DNA from 3 places in the Streptomyces sp. NPDC111802 genome. Region 1 is predicted to be linked to each of the others. Evidence: predicted binding sites of a transcription regulator. Region 1 holds the regulator's gene; each other region holds the start of a gene.
What was found. Region 1 encodes HspR, which represses chaperone genes until heat shock. Its sites were predicted from a motif close to TTGAGNNNNNNNNNCTCAA; they were not measured.

Region 1 (3,275 bases):
GACGACAAGGAGAGCGGTGGCCCGGACGAGGGCTGACGTTGAACTGACGAGGAGAGAGGAGGGGCGTCGAGGATGAGCACCAAGGACTTCATCGAGAAGGACTACTACAAGGTCCTCGGCGTCCCCAAGGACGCCACCGAGGCCGAGATCAAGAAGGCGTACCGGAAGCTCGCCCGCGAGAACCACCCGGACGCCAACAAGGGCAACGCCAAGGCGGAAGAGCGCTTCAAGGAGATCTCCGAGGCGAACGACGTCCTCGGCGACCCCAAGAAGCGCAAGGAGTACGACGAGGCGCGCGCCCTCTTCGGCAACGGCGGCTTCCGCCCGGGGCCGGGCGGCGCGGGCGGCTCCTTCAACTTCGACCTGGGCGACCTCTTCGGAGGCGGCGCCCAGGGCGGACAGGGAGGAGCCGGCGGCTTCGGCGGCGGACTCGGTGACGTCTTCGGGGGCCTGTTCAACCGCGGTGGCACGGGTACGACCCGTACCCAGCCCAGGCGCGGCCAGGACATCGACACCGAGGTCAACCTCAGTTTCACCGAGGCGATCGAGGGTGCGACGGTCCCGCTGCGGATGTCCTCGCAGTCGCCGTGCAAGGCGTGTGCGGGCACCGGCGACAAGAACGGCACGCCGAGGGTGTGCCCGACCTGCGTAGGCACCGGCCAGGTGGCCCGGGGCTCGGGCGGCGGCTTCTCGCTCACCGACCCCTGCCCGGACTGCAAGGGGCGCGGCCTGATCGCCGAGCACCCGTGCCTGGAGTGCAAGGGCAGCGGCCGGGCGAAGTCGTCCAGGACCATGCAGGTCCGCATCCCGGCCGGGGTGTCGGACGGCCAGCGCATCCGGCTGCGCGGCAAGGGAGCGCCCGGCGAGCGCGGCGGCCCGGCGGGCGACCTGTACGTCACCGTGCACGTCGACGCCCACCCGGTGTTCGGCCGCAAGGGCGACAACCTCACGGTGAGCGTCCCCGTGACCTTCACGGAGGCGGCCCTCGGCGGCGAGGTCAGGGTCCCCACCCTGGGCGGACCACCGGTCACCCTGAAGCTGCCGCCCGGCACGCCCAACGGGCGCACCATGCGGGCGCGGGGCAAGGGCGCGGTCCGCAAGGACGGCACCCGCGGGGACCTGCTGGTCACCGTCGAGGTGAGTGTCCCGAAGGACCTTTCGGGGAAGGCTCGTGACGCGCTCGAGGCGTATCGCGAGGCGACCGCGGGCGAGGACCCGCGGGCGGAGCTGTTCCAGGCCGCGAAGGGAGCTTGATGGAGATGGACGGTCGTCGACGCAACCCGTATGAACTGACCGAGGAAACCCCGGTCTACGTCATCTCGGTGGCGGCCCAGCTCTCCGGCCTGCACCCGCAGACCCTTCGCCAGTACGACCGTCTGGGCCTGGTCTCCCCCGACCGCACGGCCGGCCGCGGCCGCCGCTACTCGGCCCGCGACATCGAACTGCTCCGCCAGGTGCAGCAGTTGTCGCAGGACGAGGGCATCAACCTGGCCGGCATCAAGCGCATCATCGAACTGGAGAACCAGGTCGCCGCGCTGCAGTCCCGCCTGGCGGAGATGCAGGCGGCCCTCGACGGGGCAGCGGCGGCGATGCAGCAACGCGAGGCCGCGGTACACGCGTCGTACCGGCGCGACCTGGTGCCGTACCAGGAGGTGCAGCAGACCAGCGCGTTGGTGGTGTGGCGGCCGAAGAAGGCGAAGGACTGACACCGGTCAGGCACGCTCACGAAGGGGCCCGGAGGTTCACACCTCCGGGCCCCTCGTGCTTGACGGGCGGTCGGTGCCGGGTCACCCGACCTTGAAGCCGACGCTCGTGAACGGGCCTCCGCGCCCGTAGTAGTCCACTGCCCGCACCTCGAACGTGTAGAAGCCCGGCGCCGGGGGCCTCCAGGTGATCGTCGACCCGTCGGTGCTGAGGTATCCGGAACCGGCGGCGCCCGTGAAGCGGTAGGTGTAGCCGGAGAGCAGCCGGTCGTGTTTCAGCGTCACCGTGAGCGGGACCGAGGTGCCGCCATGGGGGGCGCAGTCGTTGGCCGTGCACTCCTTGTACGGAGCCGACAGTTCGATCGTCGGCGGCGCCGGACCGGTTGGCGTGGCCGGGGTCTCCCTGTGCACCTTGACGACCTCGGAGGGCGCCGACTCCCGGCCCTGGGTGTCCAGGCCGACGACGTAGTAGTCGGCGTTTCCGTCCGGGGCCTCGATGTCGTCGTAGCGGAGCGCGGTGGTCGGCCGGTCGCCGAGGCGGGTCCAGGCGGCGGACGCGGTGGTGCGGCGGTAGACGCGGTAGCCGTGCTGAGCGGCGTCGGACGCGAAGTCCCAGGTGAGCTCCGTCGATCCGTCGCGCGGGGTGCCGACGACGCCCGTGGGCGCCGCCGAGTCGCCGGGCGCCGGGCGGGTCGCGGTGACGGAGTCGGAGACGGGAGAGAGGTTGCCGTATGTGGCGACCGCCTGGACGCGATAGGTGACCGCGACTGCGGCCTCCGCCCGAAGATCGTTGAAGGACAGGCCGAACACGGTCTCCGGCCCGTCGGAGTCCGTCCCGCCCTCCGGCGCCGCCCACACCTGGTAGGAGAAGACGTCCTCGGACGAGGCCTCCCACCGCACCGCGTTGCCCGCCGTGGTGCCCTCCACCGTCACGCCGGTGACCTGGGCGGGCGGGGTGGTGTCCGGTTCGCCGGTGTCCGCGGTGGCCGGAGTGGACTCGTTTCCGGCGGCGTCCACGGCGGTGACGCGGTAGTACAGCCGCTTGGTGTTGTCGGCCGAACGGCCGTTGTACCAGGCGCTGTCGAGGAAATCGGCGATCTTGGTGAAGGGCCCCGCCGCAGCGGTCGCACGGTAGACCCGGTAGCTGTCCGTGGCGTCGCCCGTGTCCCACGTGAGACTCACCGAGCCCGGCGCCACCTTCGCGTAGAGCCCGGTAGGGACGGCGGGGGCGGTGCGGTCGGGGGTGGTGACCAGCTGGTCGGCGGTGCCGGCCGACTCGTTGCCGGCCTTGTCCGCCGCGCGTACCTCGTAGTAATAGCTCTCGCCGGTCGGGGGCGGGGTGTCGGTGTAGGCGGTGGCTGTGGTGGTGGTCAGCTTCTTGTAGGTGCTGGTGCCTTTGAGACGGCGGTAGACCCGGTACCCGGCGAGGTCCATCTCCTTGTTCTTGGCCCAGGTGAGCTTCGCCTTGCCGGTCACCGAGTCGTACGACACCGACGTCCCGGTCGGAACGAGGGGCTTGACCTTGTCGACGGTGGCCGAAGTGCGCGGCGCGTAGCCGAACTTGACGCGGGC
Region 2 (3,275 bases), on a different contig from region 1:
CTCGCGGCCGGTCGCCAGGTCCTTCGCGGAGACGTGCATGATCCCGTTGGCGTCGATGTCGAAGGCGACCTCGATCTGCGGGACGCCGCGCGGCGCCGGGGGCAGACCGGTCAGGTCGAAGACACCCAGCTTCTTGTTGTACGCCGCGATCTCGCGTTCGCCCTGGTAGACCTGGATGCCGACGGAGGGCTGGTTGTCGGCGGCCGTGGTGAAGATCTCCGAACGCCGGGTGGGGATCGTCGTGTTGCGTTCGATGAGCTTCGTCATGATGCCGCCCTTGGTCTCGATGCCGAGGGACAGCGGGGTGACGTCGAGCAGCAGGACGTCCTTGACGTCGCCGCGGATCACGCCGGCCTGGAGGGCCGCGCCGACGGCCACGACCTCGTCGGGGTTGACGCCCTTGTGGGGGTCCTTGCCGGTCAGTTCCTTCACCAGCTCGGTGACGGCGGGCATCCGTGTGGAGCCGCCGACGAGGATGACGTGGTCGACCGCGGAGAGCTTGATGCCGGCGTCCTTGACCGCCTGGTGGAAGGGGGTCTTGCAGCGGTCGAGGAGGTCGGCGGTGAGCTCCTGGAACTGGGCCCGGGTCAGCTTCTCGTCCAGGTGGAGGGGGCCCTCGGCGGAGGCGGTGATGTAGGGCAGGTTGATCGTCGTCTCGGAGGAGCTGGACAGCTCGATCTTGGCCTTCTCGGCGCCCTCGCGCAGCCTTTGCAAGGCCATCTTGTCGTTGCCGAGGTCGATGCCGTACTGCCCCTTGAACTTCTTCACCAGGTACTCGACGATCCGCTGGTCCCAGTCGTCGCCGCCCAGATGCGTGTCGCCGTTGGTGGCCTTGACCTCGATGACGCCGTCGCCGATCTCCAGCAGGGAGACGTCGAAGGTGCCGCCGCCGAGGTCGAAGACCAGCACCGTCTGCTCGTCGCCCCGGTCCAGTCCGTAGGCGAGGGCGGCGGCCGTGGGCTCGTTGATGATCCTGAGCACCTTCAGGCCCGCGATCTCGCCGGCCTCCTTGGTGGCCTGCCGCTGGGTGTCGTCGAAATAGGCGGGGACGGTGATCACCGCGTCGGTGACATCCTCGCCGAGATAGGACTCGGCGTCCCGCTTGAGCTTCTGCAGGACCCGGGCGGACAGCTCCTGGGCCCGATAGCGGGTGCCGTCGATGTCCCCCTGGTCGGGAAAACGCCAGCCGGCGTCGCCCATGTAGCGCTTCACGGAGCGGGCGGTGCGGTCCACGTTCGTCACCGCCTGCCGTTTGGCCACCTCCCCCACGAGCACCTCGCCGTTCTTGGCGAAGGCCACGACCGACGGTGTGGTCCTGGCCCCCTCCGCGTTGGCGACGACAGTGGGTTCGCCGCCCTCCAGGACGGCGACCACCGAGTTCGTGGTCCCGAGATCGATCCCGACCGCGCGTGCCATCGTTGTCCCCTTCCGCCAGGGCACCTCTGGAACTCCAGCACAAAACTTGAGCGAGTTCTTGTCAATGGGACGAGTGACCTGGGAAGCGGGTGCCAAACGGCGGCTGAGCGGGCGCTCAGCCCCGGAGGGCCAGGGCGCGGCGGGTGCGGAACGCCTCCCGCAATACCGTCGCACGAGCGAGCCGCCGGTGCACGGGGAGCGGGCACGGCGACGCCCCTGAAGGGGCGCGGGGAACCGCGCGACCAGCCACGACGCCCCGCACCCCCGCGCGGCGCTAGGCCGTGTCCGCAAAGTCCCGCCTGCCCCGCGACGCCTGGCACGCGCTCTCGCCGCACCGGGCGCAAGCCCAAGTACGCCCAGTACGAGGGCTTCCGCCCGGCACGCCGAGAGCACGCACCAGACGCCGCGGGGCCCGCCCTCCGGGCGGACGACGGGACTTTGCGGACACGGCCTAGGCCAGCTTGGCGGAGAGCGTGATGTTCGTACCCGTCAGGGCCTGGCTCACCGGGCAGTTCTTCTTGGCATCCTCCGCCGCGGCGACGAACGCCTCGTTGTCGATGCCCGGCACCGTCCCCTCGACGGTGAGGTGGATGCCGGTGATCCCCTCACCCGGCTGGAAGCTCACGTCGGCGGAGGTGACGAGCTTGGTGGGCGGGGTGCCGGCGCCGGCGAGCGCGTGCGACAGCGCCATGGAGAAGCAGCTGGAGTGCGCGGCGGCGATCAGCTCCTCCGGGCTGGTCCTGCCGTTCGCGTCCTGGGAGCGCGAGGCCCACGTGACCGGCTGTGCGGCGATGGCACCGGAAGAGTCGAAGTTGACGACTCCGTTGCCCTCGAGCAGGTTGCCTTCCCAGACGGTGTGTGCGGAGCGCGTGGTAGCCACGGTTCTTCCTTTCGCGTGGGGGCCCGTTTGCTGGGGTCCGTGCCCCCATCCGATCACACTCCGGCTCACTGCACCCGGAAGACCGGCCCACGCGGGGTGAACGGCAGGCGACGGCCCGGGGGAATCAGGTACGCGTGCTCGCGCCGCACCCGCAGCACATCGCACCAGCCGTCCGTGATGACGAGGACGGGCGCGCCCGGCGGGAAGTCGTCGGCGCGCTGCAGCAGGTCGATCCCCGGCTGCAGGACCGTACCGCCACGGCCGCGCACCCGCACCCGCCCCGCGATGTCCGTCACCGGCACATACCCGGCGTCGTACGGTCCCGCGTCGCAGAACACGACCCGCGCGGCCGGTACGTCCCGCGCCTCGGCGTACGAGGCGATCGCACCGAGCGCCTTGCCGAGCAGGCCGGCGCCCATGGAGCCGGAGGTGTCCAGGACCACGCCGAAGGTGCAGCGGGCGATCTCCTCGGGCGGGAAGTAGCGGCCTGCGCGCGGGATACCGGGGGTCGACGCCTGGCGGCGCGCGGGGCGCGCATACGTCCGCACGGGCTCCGGACGCGGCACGAACTCGTCGAACCAGCGGGCCAGTCGGGCGTCCCAGGGCAGCGGCGGATGGCTGAGCGCGCGGATCTCCTGGACCAGGCCGCCGGGCAGGAAGCCGCGCTCCTGCTGCTGGTGCAGGTCGAGGCCCTGGCTCAGGCCCCGGCGGTAGAACTCGTCGAGGTCGACAGGGTCGCCGGGCGGTCCGAGCGGGGCGCCGAGTACGTCACCGACGCCCTTGCCGCGCAGGGTGGCCAGCCGGCGCATCCGGCGCAGGTCGCCGGTGATCCGGTCGTAGACCTCCTCGGCGGACAGGCCGGTGAACTGGGCGTCGTACAGCAGCCCTTGGGGCATCTGGCCGACCTGCATCTCGCGCAGCCAGCCGTTGATGACGTAGTCGCAGGCGACGTTGAACAGATAGGGGTCGCGGGTGCCGC
Region 3 (3,275 bases), on a different contig from region 1:
CTATGCCTGCGCATGCTTGCGATTGACGCTTGAATGATCCGCGTCAGGTGAGCAGAGTACGGGGAGTCACCGCGCCACGGCTATCCAGGTCGTACGGCGAGGTGTACGACGTCCGGAACGCCCCGGGCAACGGGGATCTCTTCGGTACGCACCTGTTGGAATCCGGCATTACACAAGGTTTCTTCGAATTCCGGAGAGGGCTGGGCGGACCATACGGCCAGTACCCCGCCCGGCTCCAACACCCGTGCGCAGGCCGCAAGTCCGGCCGGTGAGTACAGGCTGTCGTTGCCCTCGGTGACGGTCCACCCGGGGCCGTTGTCGATGTCGAGGCAGAGGGCGTCATACGTGGCGGAAGTCTCATGTACGTACGCCACGAGATCAGTTTGCAGAATCTCGGTGCGCGGGTCGGCGAGGGCGCGGGCGGAGAAGTGCGACAAGGGTCCGTCAAGATGCCAGCCGATAATCGCGCTCTCGCGCTCGACGACGGTGATCCGTCCGGGGCGTGGATCGGCGGCGGCGTGTGCGAGCGAGAAGCCGACGCCGAGGCCGCCGATCAGCAGCCGCGGCCCCGGCCGGCCGGTTAGCGCGCCGAGTGCCGCGTCGACCAGCAGCCGCTCCGAACGCCCGTCGGAAGTGTCCATCAGGAAACAGCCGTTCGCGATGATCTGCAGCAGTGTGCCGTGCCGCCGCAGCACGATCTCGCCGTGGGGGCCTTCGTGACGGTCCAGGACTTCGGGGATGTCGTACGAAGTGGGCATCCGGCCATCCTCGCAGCTCCGAACCGTCCGCCCGAGGGAATTTCCGCGGAGTTGAGAGGTTCCTGAGAATCGGCTCCCAAGTGGCGCCGGTCACAGACACGCGGGGGTCGCAGGCGAAAGGTGGGGGAAACGGAAGGAGCGCCTCACCTTGGAGCGGACCGCGGTCGGGGGTGTGACGGGCTCGGTTCCGGAGTCCGGTGAGGCGGGCCTGCCCGATGTCGCCGGGCTGCTGGACGGGATGCCGCGGCAGCGCGGACCGGTGGGCGTCACCGCGACGAGCGCCATCGCGCCTCCGTCACCGACACCGGCCGCCTCCGAGGTCGGCGCGCCCGATCCCCGCCCCCGCGCCTTCCGTCCCTGGCGCCTGCTCCCCACCCCCATCGGCACCCCGTTCACCTTCGCCTACGCCGTCGTACTGACCGCCACCTCCCTGATCGCCACATACGCCGACCCGGCCCTCGTCCACGCCCTCCACCAGGGCTCCAGCACCGATGTGGCGCACCTTGTGCGCACGCCCGTGCTGGTGCTGCTCGCCAGCGCGCTGTGGATCGCGGGCGGGCTGGTGGCGCCGTACACCCTGTGCTTCCTGCTGGTGTCGACCGCGCTGGAGCGGCGTATCGGCGGTGCGCGCACGGCCGTTGTCTTCCTGGCCGGGCACGTCCTGGCCACCCTCGCGACCGAGGTCCCGGTGGGGCTGGCGGTGCTGGTCGGGCGCCTTCCCGACAGCTCGCTGCACCGCATGGACTACGGCGTGAGCTTCGGCGTCGCCACGAGCATCGGCGCGCTGGCCGGCCTGCTGCGGCCGTGGCTGCGGTGGCCCGTGCTGGTGCTGTTCGGCGGGATGCTGATCCAGGACCTGCTGAACCTCGCGGACCCGCTGACCAATTGGGGGCATCTGGCGGCCCTGGTCATCGGAGTCGGGCTGTGGCCGCTGGTGCGCCGCTGGAGCCGTGCGGACTCAGTCGGCCTCGGGCGACCGCATATACGGCGTGGCGCGCCATAAATCCCACGCCCCGCCACTCCGCTGACCCCGACCACCCCGACCACCCCACAGGCTCGCGAACTCGGTGCCCGCGCGGCGCAGCGTGTCGGTCGCCGGGAGACGGTGCGGGAAGGGTCGGGCCCCTGCGGCTGTTGTTGACGAAAGCCGAGGTCACGGCATGTACGGCGGGTGATCGCTCACAGCGAACGGAGGGCCGGGAACATTCGAGGCGCCCCGTGCATTGAGTCGGCATAACTCAACTTGACTGCCTAAGGGGAGATCATGGCTTCGACGTCCACTTCGCTCACCCTGCCCGTGCTGCCGCTCGACGACGACGTCGTGCTGCCCGGGATGGTGGTCCCGCTGGACTTGAACGACGCCGATGTACGCGCCGCGGTGGAGGCCGCCCAGGCCGCCGCCCGCTCCACACCGGGAAAGCCCAGGGTGCTGCTGGTGCCACGCATCGACGGGACGTACCCGGGCACCGGTGTGCTCGGCACCGTCGAGCAGGTCGGCCGGCTGGCCGACGGTGACCCGGGCGCCCTGATCCGCGGTCGCGGACGGGTGCGGATCGGCGCCGGGACGACCGGGCCGGGTGCCGCCCTGTGGGTCGAGGGGGCGCGGATCGACGAGAGCGTGCCCGAGCCGCTGCCCGGACAGGTCGCGGAACTGGTGAAGGAGTACAAGGCCCTCGCCACCGCCTGGCTGCGCAAGCGCGGCGCCTGGCAGGTCGTGGACCGCGTCCAGGCCATCGACGATGTCTCCCAGCTCGCCGACAACTCCGGGTACTCGCCCTTCCTGACCACCGAGCAGAAGGTGGAGCTGCTGGAGACCGCCGACCCGGTCACCCGCCTCAAGCTCGCCACCCAGCAACTGCGCGACCACCTCGCCGAACAGGACGTCGCCGAGACCATCGCCAAGGACGTCCAGGAAGGCGTCGACAAGCAGCAGCGCGAGTTCCTGCTGCGCCGCCAGCTCGAAGCCGTACGCAAGGAACTGCGCGAGCTGAACGGCGAGAAGGACGGCGAGGAGTCCGACGACTACCGCGCCCGCGTCGAGGCCGCCGACCTGCCCGAGAAGGTCCGCGAGGCCGCCCTCAAGGAGGTCGACAAGCTGGAGCGGTCCAGCGACCAGTCGCCCGAGGGGTCGTGGATCCGCACCTGGCTCGACACCGTTCTCGAACTGCCGTGGAACGAGCGGACCGAGGACGCGTACGACATCCAGGGCGCGAAGGACGTGCTGGACGCCGAGCACGCGGGCCTGGAGGACGTGAAGGAGCGGATCACCGAGTACCTGGCGGTGCGCAAGCGCCGTACGGACAGGGGTCTGGGTGTCGTCGGTGGGCGGCGGGGCGGTGCCGTGCTGGCCCTGGTCGGCCCGCCCGGCGTCGGCAAGACCTCGCTCGGCGAGTCCGTCGCGCACGCGATGGGGCGCAAGTTCGTCCGGGTCGCCCTCGGCGGTGTCCGCGACGAGGCCGAGATCCGCGGCCACCGGCGTACGTACGTCGGCGCGCTGCCCGGCCGGATCGTCCGCGC

Region 2: dnaK (molecular chaperone DnaK) is a predicted target of HspR. The motif match lies at 1,463-1,481, and genes of this name have one in related genera.
Region 3: lon (endopeptidase La) is a predicted target of HspR. The motif match lies at 1,982-2,000, and genes of this name have one in related genera.

What each region holds. Positions count from the first base shown of each region.
Region 1 is NZ_JBVKCZ010000005.1:158,069-161,343, reverse strand. Features, by position in the region: gene grpE (nucleotide exchange factor GrpE) at 1-36, shown strand, start outside; gene dnaJ (molecular chaperone DnaJ) at 73-1,254, shown strand; gene ACZ7NC_RS06965 (heat shock protein transcriptional repressor HspR) at 1,260-1,706, shown strand; gene ACZ7NC_RS06960 (PA14 domain-containing protein) at 1,788-3,275, opposite strand, start outside.
Region 2 is NZ_JBVKCZ010000003.1:255,042-258,316, forward strand. Features, by position in the region: gene dnaK (molecular chaperone DnaK) at 1-1,416, opposite strand, end outside; gene ACZ7NC_RS04425 (OsmC family protein) at 1,868-2,296, opposite strand; gene ACZ7NC_RS04430 (vWA domain-containing protein) at 2,362-3,275, opposite strand, start outside.
Region 3 is NZ_JBVKCZ010000008.1:47,710-50,984, reverse strand. Features, by position in the region: gene ACZ7NC_RS10660 (spermidine synthase family protein) at 81-758, opposite strand; gene ACZ7NC_RS10655 (rhomboid-like protein) at 907-1,761, shown strand; gene lon (endopeptidase La) at 2,023-3,275, shown strand, end outside.